3 regions of the Rhizobium sp. BK176 genome follow, and region 2 is predicted to be linked to each of the others. Evidence: predicted binding sites of a transcription regulator. Region 2 holds the regulator's gene; each other region holds the start of a gene.

Region 1 (3,277 bases), on a different contig from region 2:
TGGACGGAAAAGGAACCCAGCGGCGTCGCGCTGGCCGTCTCCGATGGAGGGCGTTGGAGACTCGTCGCCGTCGCCCCGTCCTATGCTTTTTTCGGTATGCCGAAGACACTCGAACGCGCACGTGGCTCGTCACCCGACATGGCTTCGCTTCTATGCGCCGCCGAGGCCATTGCCGGATGCGCGGTCGACCTGGTGGCCGTGGACATGCCGCTCTCCCACGAGCCGATCGTCGACCGCAGAGCCTCCGACCAGGCCGTCTCATTTGCATATGGCGGCCGCAACGCAGGAACCCACAGCCCCAACTCCGAACGACCAGGCAAGATCGGCGAGGCGCTGGCGAAAGGACTGAGGGCCGCTGGCTACCCGCTCCTGACCACGGAGATTTCCGAGCGGGGCGTCATCGAGGTCTATCCACACCCGGCGCTTGTCGAACTCGCCGACGCGCCGGATAGGCTTCCATACAAGGTCGGAAAAATCCGCAAATACTGGCGGGACAAGACGCCCGCCGAGCGCAAGGCGCTGGTCATCGAGCAATGGCGGACCATCGTCCGACTGCTGGAGGCTCAGGTCGACGGCGTGACGGAAGCGCTGCCGCTTCCTGATGCCACCGCACGGGGACATCAGCTGAAGGCATTCGAAGACACGCTCGATGCCGTCGTCTGCGTCTGGATCGGGATCATGGCGCTCGAGGGCAGGGCGGTGCCGTTCGGTGACGCAGTCTCGGCTATCTGGATACCACGGGTCGAGCGCTCTTAGTCTTCCGGCTTCCGATCTCCGCGAGAGCCCAGTCCAAGGCTGCCTCGTAGTCGTCCCGTGTTGGCGCTCCTTCGTCCTCGATATCCAAGTCACCCGCCGTCCTGGCGGTCAGGGCTTCCACGATGGCTTCGAGACGGCGGACGGTGAGGCGAGGTGACATGGGACGGCTCCTAGATGAGGTCTATCCCTACTATGGCCAACCAATCGCCGGCTTGTTCGCAGGAGGTGCGAATAAATTTCATCCGCGACCGCTCCTAGATCGCGAAGCGCGAACGAAACGCAGCGTCCCCCGACTCCGGCACGTCCTCGATCGCGACAAGGGTCTCACCCTCGATATCCGCCATGGAGGACTTGAAGCCTGCCGGAAGGTCTTGCGGCCATAGACCGACCTTGACCAGGTTTTTGAGGATCGGCTCTCCTTCGCCGCCGCATCCGACCCAATCGCCTTGGACGAGATGCCGCGGCTGATCGAGCTTCAGTCGGCTCGACAGGTCTTCAAACGATCATTCTCCCTCCGATGGAACGACGATCGAACCGTCAGGCGCTAGGTCGTACACGGAGACGCCCGCCTCGGTGTCCCCGGTTGCGTAGTTGCGCGAAACCTCTGATGGATGCCAGTCGCCAATCCGAAGGTATACCGGCCGCTCTGGATCGTAGTCTTGATCGGACAACGTCATCCCTCTGTTGACTGGCCCCAGTTTTACACATCCTCGCGGAAACCTACAATCGCAGTGGGGACCACCCTGCGTAAATTTCCCGCCAGTTCGGTCACTTACGCAAACTTGCTTACATCCTTGATTCCGCTTATTTATTCGGCAGAATGGCGTTGTTCCACACCTTGGATGCATGCCAAACCTCTCTTGACTCCACACTCAAAAAGGAGGAACAGAAAGAGAACATCAACATTTTCCAGGTATGAAGCCTGTTAAATCAGTCCAACGCGAGCCTCAGGAGGTCCGTGAATCATGACGCACGTCCGGACACCGGAGGTCCTGAACGAACTTCGCGAGCGCATCGCCCTTCTTGAGGGGACCGCATCGCGGAAAGCCAACACGCTGCCCTTCGGCGTCGACGAGATCGATCGGCACCTTCCAGGCGGCGGCCTTGCCTTCGGCGCGTTGCACGAGGTGTCTGGCGGTGGTGCGGGAACCGTGGACGGTGCCGCCGCAGCCCTGTTCGTCGCCGGCATTGCCGCCAGAACGACAGGCAAGGTTCTCTGGTGCTTGACGAGGCCCGACCTCTTCTTTCCCGCCATCGCCCAGGCCGGACTTCACCCTGACCGCGTCGTTTTCTGCGAGGCAAACAAGGAAGAGGACGTTCTTGCCGCCTTCGAGGAAGGACTCGCATTTGGTGGCCTCGGTGCTGTTGTCGCCGAACTTGTCCGGCTGCCGATGACAGCCTCGAGACGCCTGCAGCTGGCGGCCGAGAAGACCGGGACGATGGGGATCGCGCTCCGGCGCTGGCGCAGGCAGGCGGAGGCTTCCGATTACGGACAGCCCACCGCTTCCGCGACGCGCTGGCGGGTGAGTGTCCTGCCATCCGAGGAGCTGCCTGTCGCGGGCATAGGACGGGCGAGATGGCTGGCGGAGCTGATGAGAGTGAAGGCGGGCGAGTGTGCCGAGTTTGAGTTAGGAGCCTGCGATGCCAAGGGTCGTGTCAGTTTTCTTCCCCTATCTGGCCACCGACAAGGTGCGGAGCCATGGCAACGAAGCCGTTCCGGCTGACCAGCCACTGGTCATCGTATCGCGAAGCGGGTCCAAGCGCTGGATATCCGCCGCCGACAAGGCCGCGCTTCGCGTGGGACTCAGGATCGGCATGCCCGCGAGCAAGGCGCAGGCGATGATCTCCAACCTCGCGATGATCGATGCCGCTCCGCAGGAAGACGCCGCCGCACTGGAACGCCTCGCGCTCTGGGCGCTGCGGCACTACAGCCCGGTCGTTTCCGTGGATGGCACCGACGGTATCGCCATGGATACGGAAGGTGCCGACCACCTGCAGGGCGGCGAGGAACTGCTGATATCCGGTCTCGTGAACCGCCTTCGCGCCCGTGGCCTGACTGCCCGCGCCGCCGTCGCCGACACCTGGGGCGCTGCCCATGCGTTGGCGCGTCTGTCACGAGAAGAAACGACCGTCGTTCCTTCCGGCCAGATCGCGCGCGCTGTGACCGGTCTTCCCATCCATTGCCTCAGGCTTCCCGCCGAGACCGTCCAGGGCCTGCGCGTTCTCGGCGTCGAGACAGTCGGCGAACTCTCCGCCATGCCGCGCGCGCCGCTCACGCTCCGTTTCGGCCCCGAACCAGGCCGACGGCTCGACCAGATTTTCGGGCGGACCGCCGAGCCGATAGAGCCGATCAGGACAGCCGGACTCGTAGAGGTGTTCCGGCCATTCTCCGAGCCGATCGCCGCTGCCGAAACCATCGCGAAATACATCCGTCGCCTTGTCGGCCAGTTGACCGACGAGCTCGAAAAGAAGGGCCTCGGCGCGCGGCGCGTCGACCTCGTCTGCCACCGTGTCGACAACA
Region 2 (3,277 bases):
ACACCATCGATTTCGGAGCGCGGAGCCAACTGGCTGGATGGTCTTCGAAGCGGAATTGGAGACCGCATCCGTGGAATCCTGCCGGGCGACACCGGCGCCTTTGCGGCGTCGCTTGTCACCGACGAGCGGCGCGCGATCTCGCGGGAAACCACCGACGCGCTGCGACAGGCGGGTCTGGCGCATATCGTGGCAATCTCCGGTCTCAACATGGCGCTCTCCGCGGGTATCTTCTTCGTCGGCCTACGCCAACTGCTGAGCCTGTTTCCATCCGTTACGCAGGCGTACCCGACCAAGAAGATTGCAGCTGCTGGCGCGCTCGTCGCCCTGACAGCCTATTACATGATCTCGGGCTTTGCGGTCTCGGCAGAGCGAGCCTTCATCATGATGGCGATCATGCTGGCCGCTGTATTCTTCGACAGGCCGTCAATCAGTCTGCGCAACATTGCCCTATCGGCTTGGGTGATTCTGCTCTTGTCTCCATCCGAGGCGCTAGGCGCGAGCTTCCAGATGTCATTTGCGGCGACTCTTGCGCTGGTTGCCGGTTATGCGATGTGGTCGAAGCGAGCCGCGCGCGAACATCCCTTGCTGCAAGTCAGGGCAGTGAAGCCCGTAGTTTTTGTCGCACGCTTCTTTGCTGGCATCCTCCTTTCCTCAATGATCGGAGGCTTCTCGACCGCGCTCTTTGCAGTCGAACATTTCCATCGGCTCAGCGCTTATGGATTGCCCGCAAATCTCATGGCCATGCCGGTAATCTCCTTCGTGGTGATGCCTATGGGCATGTTCGCGATGCTGCTGACGCCGTTTGGCCTCGATATCGTTCCCTGGAAAATCGCCGGCTTCGGGCTCGAAATTGTGATCGCCATTGCAAAGATGGTCTCGGGATGGGGCGGCAACGTCGATATCGGCCGATTGCCGGTTTGGTACTTTCCTGTCGCCGTCGCAGGCTTCCTCGTGCTTGCGCTTCTGCGCACCAGACTGCGGTACCTCGGCGCTGTTGCGATCGCGTTGGCAACTCTGCTCGTTGTGCTCGCGCCGTCCAGACCGGCGCCAGATTTCATCATTGCCGAGGATGGCGGTCTCGTCGCGATTGTCGACAATCAGGTTATTGCTTCCAACCGGACGCGCCCACCCGACTTCATTTTCGACCAATGGCGAAGGGCTCTGGTTGCGGAGCAAGCCCGGCCGCCGCTCCTGATAGAGGGTGTCAAACCAGTCCGCCGGCGAGACGGCGACGGCAAGCCTCGGAGGCTCTCGGCCGACGAATTGCATAACGCTCGCAACGCGTTGCGGCAGGTCGTTGCGAGAGGCGTTGAGAACCGTTTCGTCTGCCTGAAAGGCGCTTGGTGCACAGCGGCGCACGACAGCGGCTACGTTCTGACGATCATCGAAGATCCCGCCTACGTCGGCGCTGCCTGCGACACCGCCGACATCGTCGTTACGCCCGCTCGTCTGCGCGCAAACGAATGCCGGTCAGGTGCATTGTTGTTCACGGGCGAAACCTTGCGCCGCTCGGGTGCGGCAGAGATACGAATAGACGAACAGGGAACGCCTGTCGTGACGACGGCCTATACGACACTTGACCGGCCCTGGATGCGGCATCGGGCATACAATTGGCGAAGCGGCACCTTCGACGGAGAGCCGCCTGTCTTTAGTGATAGCGGCGAATGAGGCCGACCAGCTTGCCCTGAACCTTGACGCGATCGGGTCCGAAAATACGCGTTTCATAAGCCGGGTTCGCAGCTTCAAGCGCGATCGAAGCGCCCTTGCGGCGGAAGCGCTTGAGGGTTGCTTCCTCGTCATCGACAAGTGCGACAACAATGTCGCCGGCGTTGGCGGTGCTGCCGTTGCGGATAATCACCGTATCGCCGTCGAAGATGCCGGCCTCGATCATCGAGTCTCCCTTCACCTCGAGCGCATAATGCTCGCCTGGGCCAAGCATGTCGGCCGGAACCGTGATGTCGTGCGTATTGTTCTGGATTGCAGAAATTGGCACGCCTGCAGCGATCCGCCCCATAACAGGTACAGAGGCCGAATTGCCATTGTCCGCATGCGCGGCCGGCTTTGGCGGCGCCACCGGTTGAGGTTTGCCAAGGCTGCCCTCGATCACGCTCGGCGAGAAACCGCGGCGCGGCTGGAGACTGGGATTATATGCCTCTGGCAGCTTGATGACCTCCAAAGCGCGGGCTCGATTCGGCAGTCGGCGAATGAAGCCGCGTTCTTCCAGCGCCGTAATCAGGCGGTGGATGCCCGACTTCGACGCGAGATCGAGAGCGTCCTTCATTTCGTCGAAAGATGGGGGGACACCGGACTCCTTCATTCGTTCGTGAATGAAGAGAAGAAGCTCCTGTTGCTTGCGCGTCAGCATCGAAGTTGAACCCCAGAGTTGTGAAACAAAGCCAGAACAGACACTATATGTTCCATATGTGTTCTGCAAGTACCTAAATTTTCGTAAAACTTGCCTGCAACTTGTTCAGTTTTTGCGTCGCTTTTGAGTGAATGCGGAGAAGGGGGTTGCATTGTTCTCTTGCCCGGCGCACATCTTCGCAAATCCCCGGGGAGTTTGCCATGAGCGAAGCACATCCGCTGGACCACATTGTGCTGCCGGTGTCCAACATCAGGCTTGCGCGCGAGCGCCTCGGAATGCTGGGATTCACCGTCGCGCCAGATGCGCGGCACCCGTTCGGAACAGAGAACGCCTGTATCTTCTTCGCCGACGAAACTTATCTGGAGCCGCTGGGCGTCGCCAGCCTCGAACTGCACGAGGCGTCGGCGAGGAAGGGCAACGTCTTCACCGCGCGTGACCGTGCCTTTCGGTTTCGATGCGGCGAGGATGGACTGTCCGCAGTTGTCTTCGCGACGGGGGACGCCGACCGCGACCACGCTAGATTCCTTGCGGAGAAGATCAACGGCGGTGAGATGCTGCAGTTCGAGCGGCCGATGAAGATGCCCGACGGCTCGGAAGCCATTGCTGCATTCAAACTCGCGTTCGCAGTTGACCTGCGCGCACCTGATTTCTTTTTTTTCACCTGCCAGAGGGTCAATCCGCTGCCTGCCGATCGAAGGGCGCTGCAAGTGCACCCAAATGGCGTGGGCGGGATCGCGGAGATCGTTCTTGGCGCGCCGGACCCAAAGGCGTTTGCGCCATTTGTGCGCGCCGCGGCGCACGGCCTGACGGTGATCAACGAGGCCTTTGGTGTGAGTGTTGCAACGCCCAACGCCAGGATCATCGTTCTGTCCCCCGATGGACTGGATGCCTACTTCGATATTTCTGCACCCT
Region 3 (3,277 bases), on a different contig from region 2:
GTCCGATGACGATGGAGAGCGCCGCAGCGCCCCCCACGAGCGCGCCGCCCAACTGATCCCAGCGAACAAGACCGGACACCATAAGCATCATCGCGACCAGTTGGCCATCGTGGTGGTCAATGCGGCCCGGCGAGAATTCGAACACGGCAACCGCCATGAGAATTGTCATCAGCATCAACATCAGCAACGACGACAAGCGCGACGTCGGCTGATCGGCCATCAACCGTTTCACGGTGGACGCAACCGGCAGGCAGAAAAGGGCGAGCATCAACGGCGGCCAGATGCGGAAAGAGAAGGAGATAGCCTGATCGATGGGCATGAACGGCCGCAGCAACGTCGCTATTGCCGCGTAAGGTAGATCGATCAATCTCGACCAGGGCGAAACGTAAGCTTCGGGCATTGAAATGAACGGCAGCGTAAGATCGAACCACCGACCATCCGGCGACATCAGATACCGGATCTGCAACTCACGCATCTGGTCATCGAGATCACCGAGGAACAACACCCCGTCGGCGAGATCGAACAGAACAATGGCAAGCCCTGTGATGTAGACTGTGAGAAAGGTGCGCAGAAATGGCCTGCTGTCAGGCAAGACCTTCAAGTCGGCTCGCGATAGAACTGCATCCATTCCGCACTCGCCCCAGCAAACAGCGGCCAGACATTAATCCAATCCGATTAATATTCGGCTACATGAGCAAAAACACTAAAACCCAGCAGCGTCCACGACGCCCTGATCGCAGCCGAACGAGGTTCGCCCTGCCCCTTGAATGAGGTCGCGCAGGCTCGCTCCGTCATTCGAGGTGGCGTCCTCCGACAGGCCGATCGTGAGCTCGTCAATGACACGGCCTCCGCCGCCGGCGCGCCGACAACTCATCTTGACCCGATCGCCGGCGCCCGGGCCGAAGCTCTTGTCGAACGCAGCCTTGATCGCCTCCGCCGTCAGCGGCTTGCCGATGTTGGCAGCGAAAAGATCGCGGACAGCAGAGGCGTTCAGCTGATCGATGAGGCGAACCGACGTCGCAAAATAGTCGTCGGCACTCATCTTTGTGCAAGTACCGTGTTTGATCCACTCATGGCGCTCCAGCCCGGATTGCGTTCCAGGCATCGCCTTCTCAAGCGCGGCTTTGGTCTCCGCCGAAAGCTCTACCTCAGGCAGTTTCTTCCAGTTACCTTCCTTGTCCGCGGTCCGCAGCGTGCCCGAGACATCACAATAGTCCTTGCGCATCGGCCAAAGCCCGTGCAGCGAGAAATTGGTCGCATCAAACCTGTCCTTGGTCTGACTGCTGCATTCCGGCTTGCGCTGGTTGGTTTCACAGAAGGCCGGTTGCCAGCTGGCTGCCAAAATGAAGCGTGTCCTTCCACCCGCATCCTGGGCTCCAGCGGTGCCAGCAGTCGTGATCGCAATCAGGAATAAAGCCGTGCGCAGAAATGGATTGCTCATCTTCATCCCTCCCAGGAACAATTCATGAACAAGAAATCATGGTGGGTCTGTTTTCACAACCCTCAATCCCTAGGGTGCTAAAATCCAGTCGCATAAATATTGGGATGTGTTGCATTTCGCGGACGATCTGATCTTCTCGCGCAGACGGGAGGATTTGATGTTTGCAGATACGCAACGCCTTGAAACGGCGAACGCCTCGCTCGGCTTTCATCATGAAGCGGCACAATCCGAGGCACGCGGAATTATCGTTGTCTCCCATGGGTTGGCCGAGCATTCCAAGCGCTACGCCGGTTTTGCGGCGGCGATGGCGACGCGTGGTTATCATGTCTTTGCCTTCGATCACCGTGGACATGGCGAGACGACTGCTGCGGATGCTCCGATCGGACGCTTTGCCCGCCGCGATGGTGTCAGGCAGGTGATCGATGACGTCTCTGCCGTACGCGACCGCGCTGTGGCACAGTATCCCGGCCTGCCAGTCATCGTTTTCGGGCATTCGATGGGAGGTCTCATCGCGCTGAACGCTGCTGTGACCCATCCCGAGAAATATGACGCCGTCGCCGTCTGGAACTCCAATTTTAGCCCAGGCGTCGCAGGGCGGGCAGCACAAGCGATCCTGCTGGCCGAACGGGCCTTGAAGGGCTCCGATGTGCCAAGCGGCATTTTGCCGAAGCTCACCTTCGGCACTTGGGGAAAGTCCATTGCCAATCGTCGAACGGAGTTCGACTGGTTAAGCCGCGACCCTGTCGAGGTCGACAAGTATATCGCCGACCCGCTGTGCGGCTTCGATGCCTCCGTTTCCCTCTGGCTCGATATTTTCGAACTGACGTTTCGCGCGCCGCAAACGCCGCATCTGGACCGTCTGCCGAAGCAGACACCGATCCATCTTGTTGGTGGCGGGCAGGATCCGGCGACGGATGGCGGAAAAGCGGTGATCTGGCTTTCAAACCATTTGAAAGCGCATGGCTTCTCCCGTATCACGACACAGATATATCAGGACATGCGCCACGAAACGCTGAATGAAATTGGAGCGGACGCGGCCATCGCCGCATTCGCCGACTGGTGCGACGAAGCGATCGCGAGATCCTGAACCGAAGGATTTCGCGATGAGCCATGGTATTTCTTCCCGTCCCGTTTCTGCTTCAGAGGTTTCGACCGGCATTCTGCTGATGTTCCTATCGGTGCTCGTATCGCCGATCATCGACATCTTCTCCAAGCTTGCGATCGCGACGATTCCCGCGGCGGAAATCACAGGCGCTCGGTTTGTTGTCCAGGCCCTCTGCATGCTGCCGATCGTTGTCTGGCGCGGAAGCTGGAAGGGCTTCTCGTGGCGCGCCAACATCTTTCATGCCATCCGCGGCGCCATCATAACGATCTCGATGGTCTCCTTTGTCACGACGCTGAAGTACATGCCGGTTGCCGACGCTATCGCGATCTTCTTCGTCGAGCCGATCATATTGACGATCCTGAGCAGCATCTTCCTCAAGGAGACGATCGGTTGGCGCCGCTACACCGCTTGCGGCGTCGGCTTCTTCGGAGCAATGCTGATCATTCAGCCAAGCTTTCAAGAGGTAGGGTACGTGGCGCTTCTGCCCGTCGTCAGCGCCTTTTGCATTGCCATCTTCGCCTTGATGACACGCGTGCTTTCACACCGGGAAGACCCGTGGGCGATGCAGTTTCAGATGGGCATCTGGGGTCTATTGTTCTGCGCCATTCTGCTCGCGCTCGGCAGCGGCACGGGTTCCGACGTCTTTGACTCGGTGATGCCGGATGGCCGTGGCTACCTCTACCTGCTCGGCGTCGGCGTCACGGCGGCCATTGCCGGCATCTTCGGTGTCT

What was found. Region 2 encodes LexA, which represses DNA repair genes until DNA is damaged. Its sites were predicted from a motif close to TGTTCNNNNTGTGTTCNG; they were not measured.
Region 1: a site for LexA is predicted at 1,638-1,655, ahead of FHT76_RS01015 (ImuA family protein). Genes of this name have one in related genera too.
Region 3: a site for LexA is predicted at 1,455-1,472, ahead of FHT76_RS21970 (ribonuclease T2 family protein). Genes of this name have one in related genera too.

What each region holds. Positions count from the first base shown of each region.
Region 1 is NZ_JANUBV010000001.1:159,118-162,394, forward strand. It holds gene FHT76_RS01000 (DUF429 domain-containing protein) at 1-756, shown strand, start outside; gene FHT76_RS01005 (hypothetical protein) at 725-916, opposite strand; gene FHT76_RS01010 (hypothetical protein) at 1,260-1,427, opposite strand; gene FHT76_RS01015 (ImuA family protein) at 1,722-2,480, shown strand; gene FHT76_RS01020 (DNA polymerase Y family protein) at 2,398-3,277, shown strand, end outside.
Region 2 is NZ_JANUBV010000021.1:38,692-41,968, forward strand. It holds gene FHT76_RS34235 (ComEC/Rec2 family competence protein) at 1-1,668, shown strand, start outside; gene lexA (transcriptional repressor LexA) at 1,649-2,365, opposite strand; gene FHT76_RS34245 (VOC family protein) at 2,566-3,277, shown strand, end outside.
Region 3 is NZ_JANUBV010000007.1:219,447-222,723, forward strand. It holds gene FHT76_RS21965 (hypothetical protein) at 1-628, opposite strand, end outside; gene FHT76_RS21970 (ribonuclease T2 family protein) at 704-1,441, opposite strand; gene FHT76_RS21975 (alpha/beta hydrolase) at 1,599-2,528, shown strand; gene FHT76_RS21980 (DMT family transporter) at 2,545-3,277, shown strand, end outside.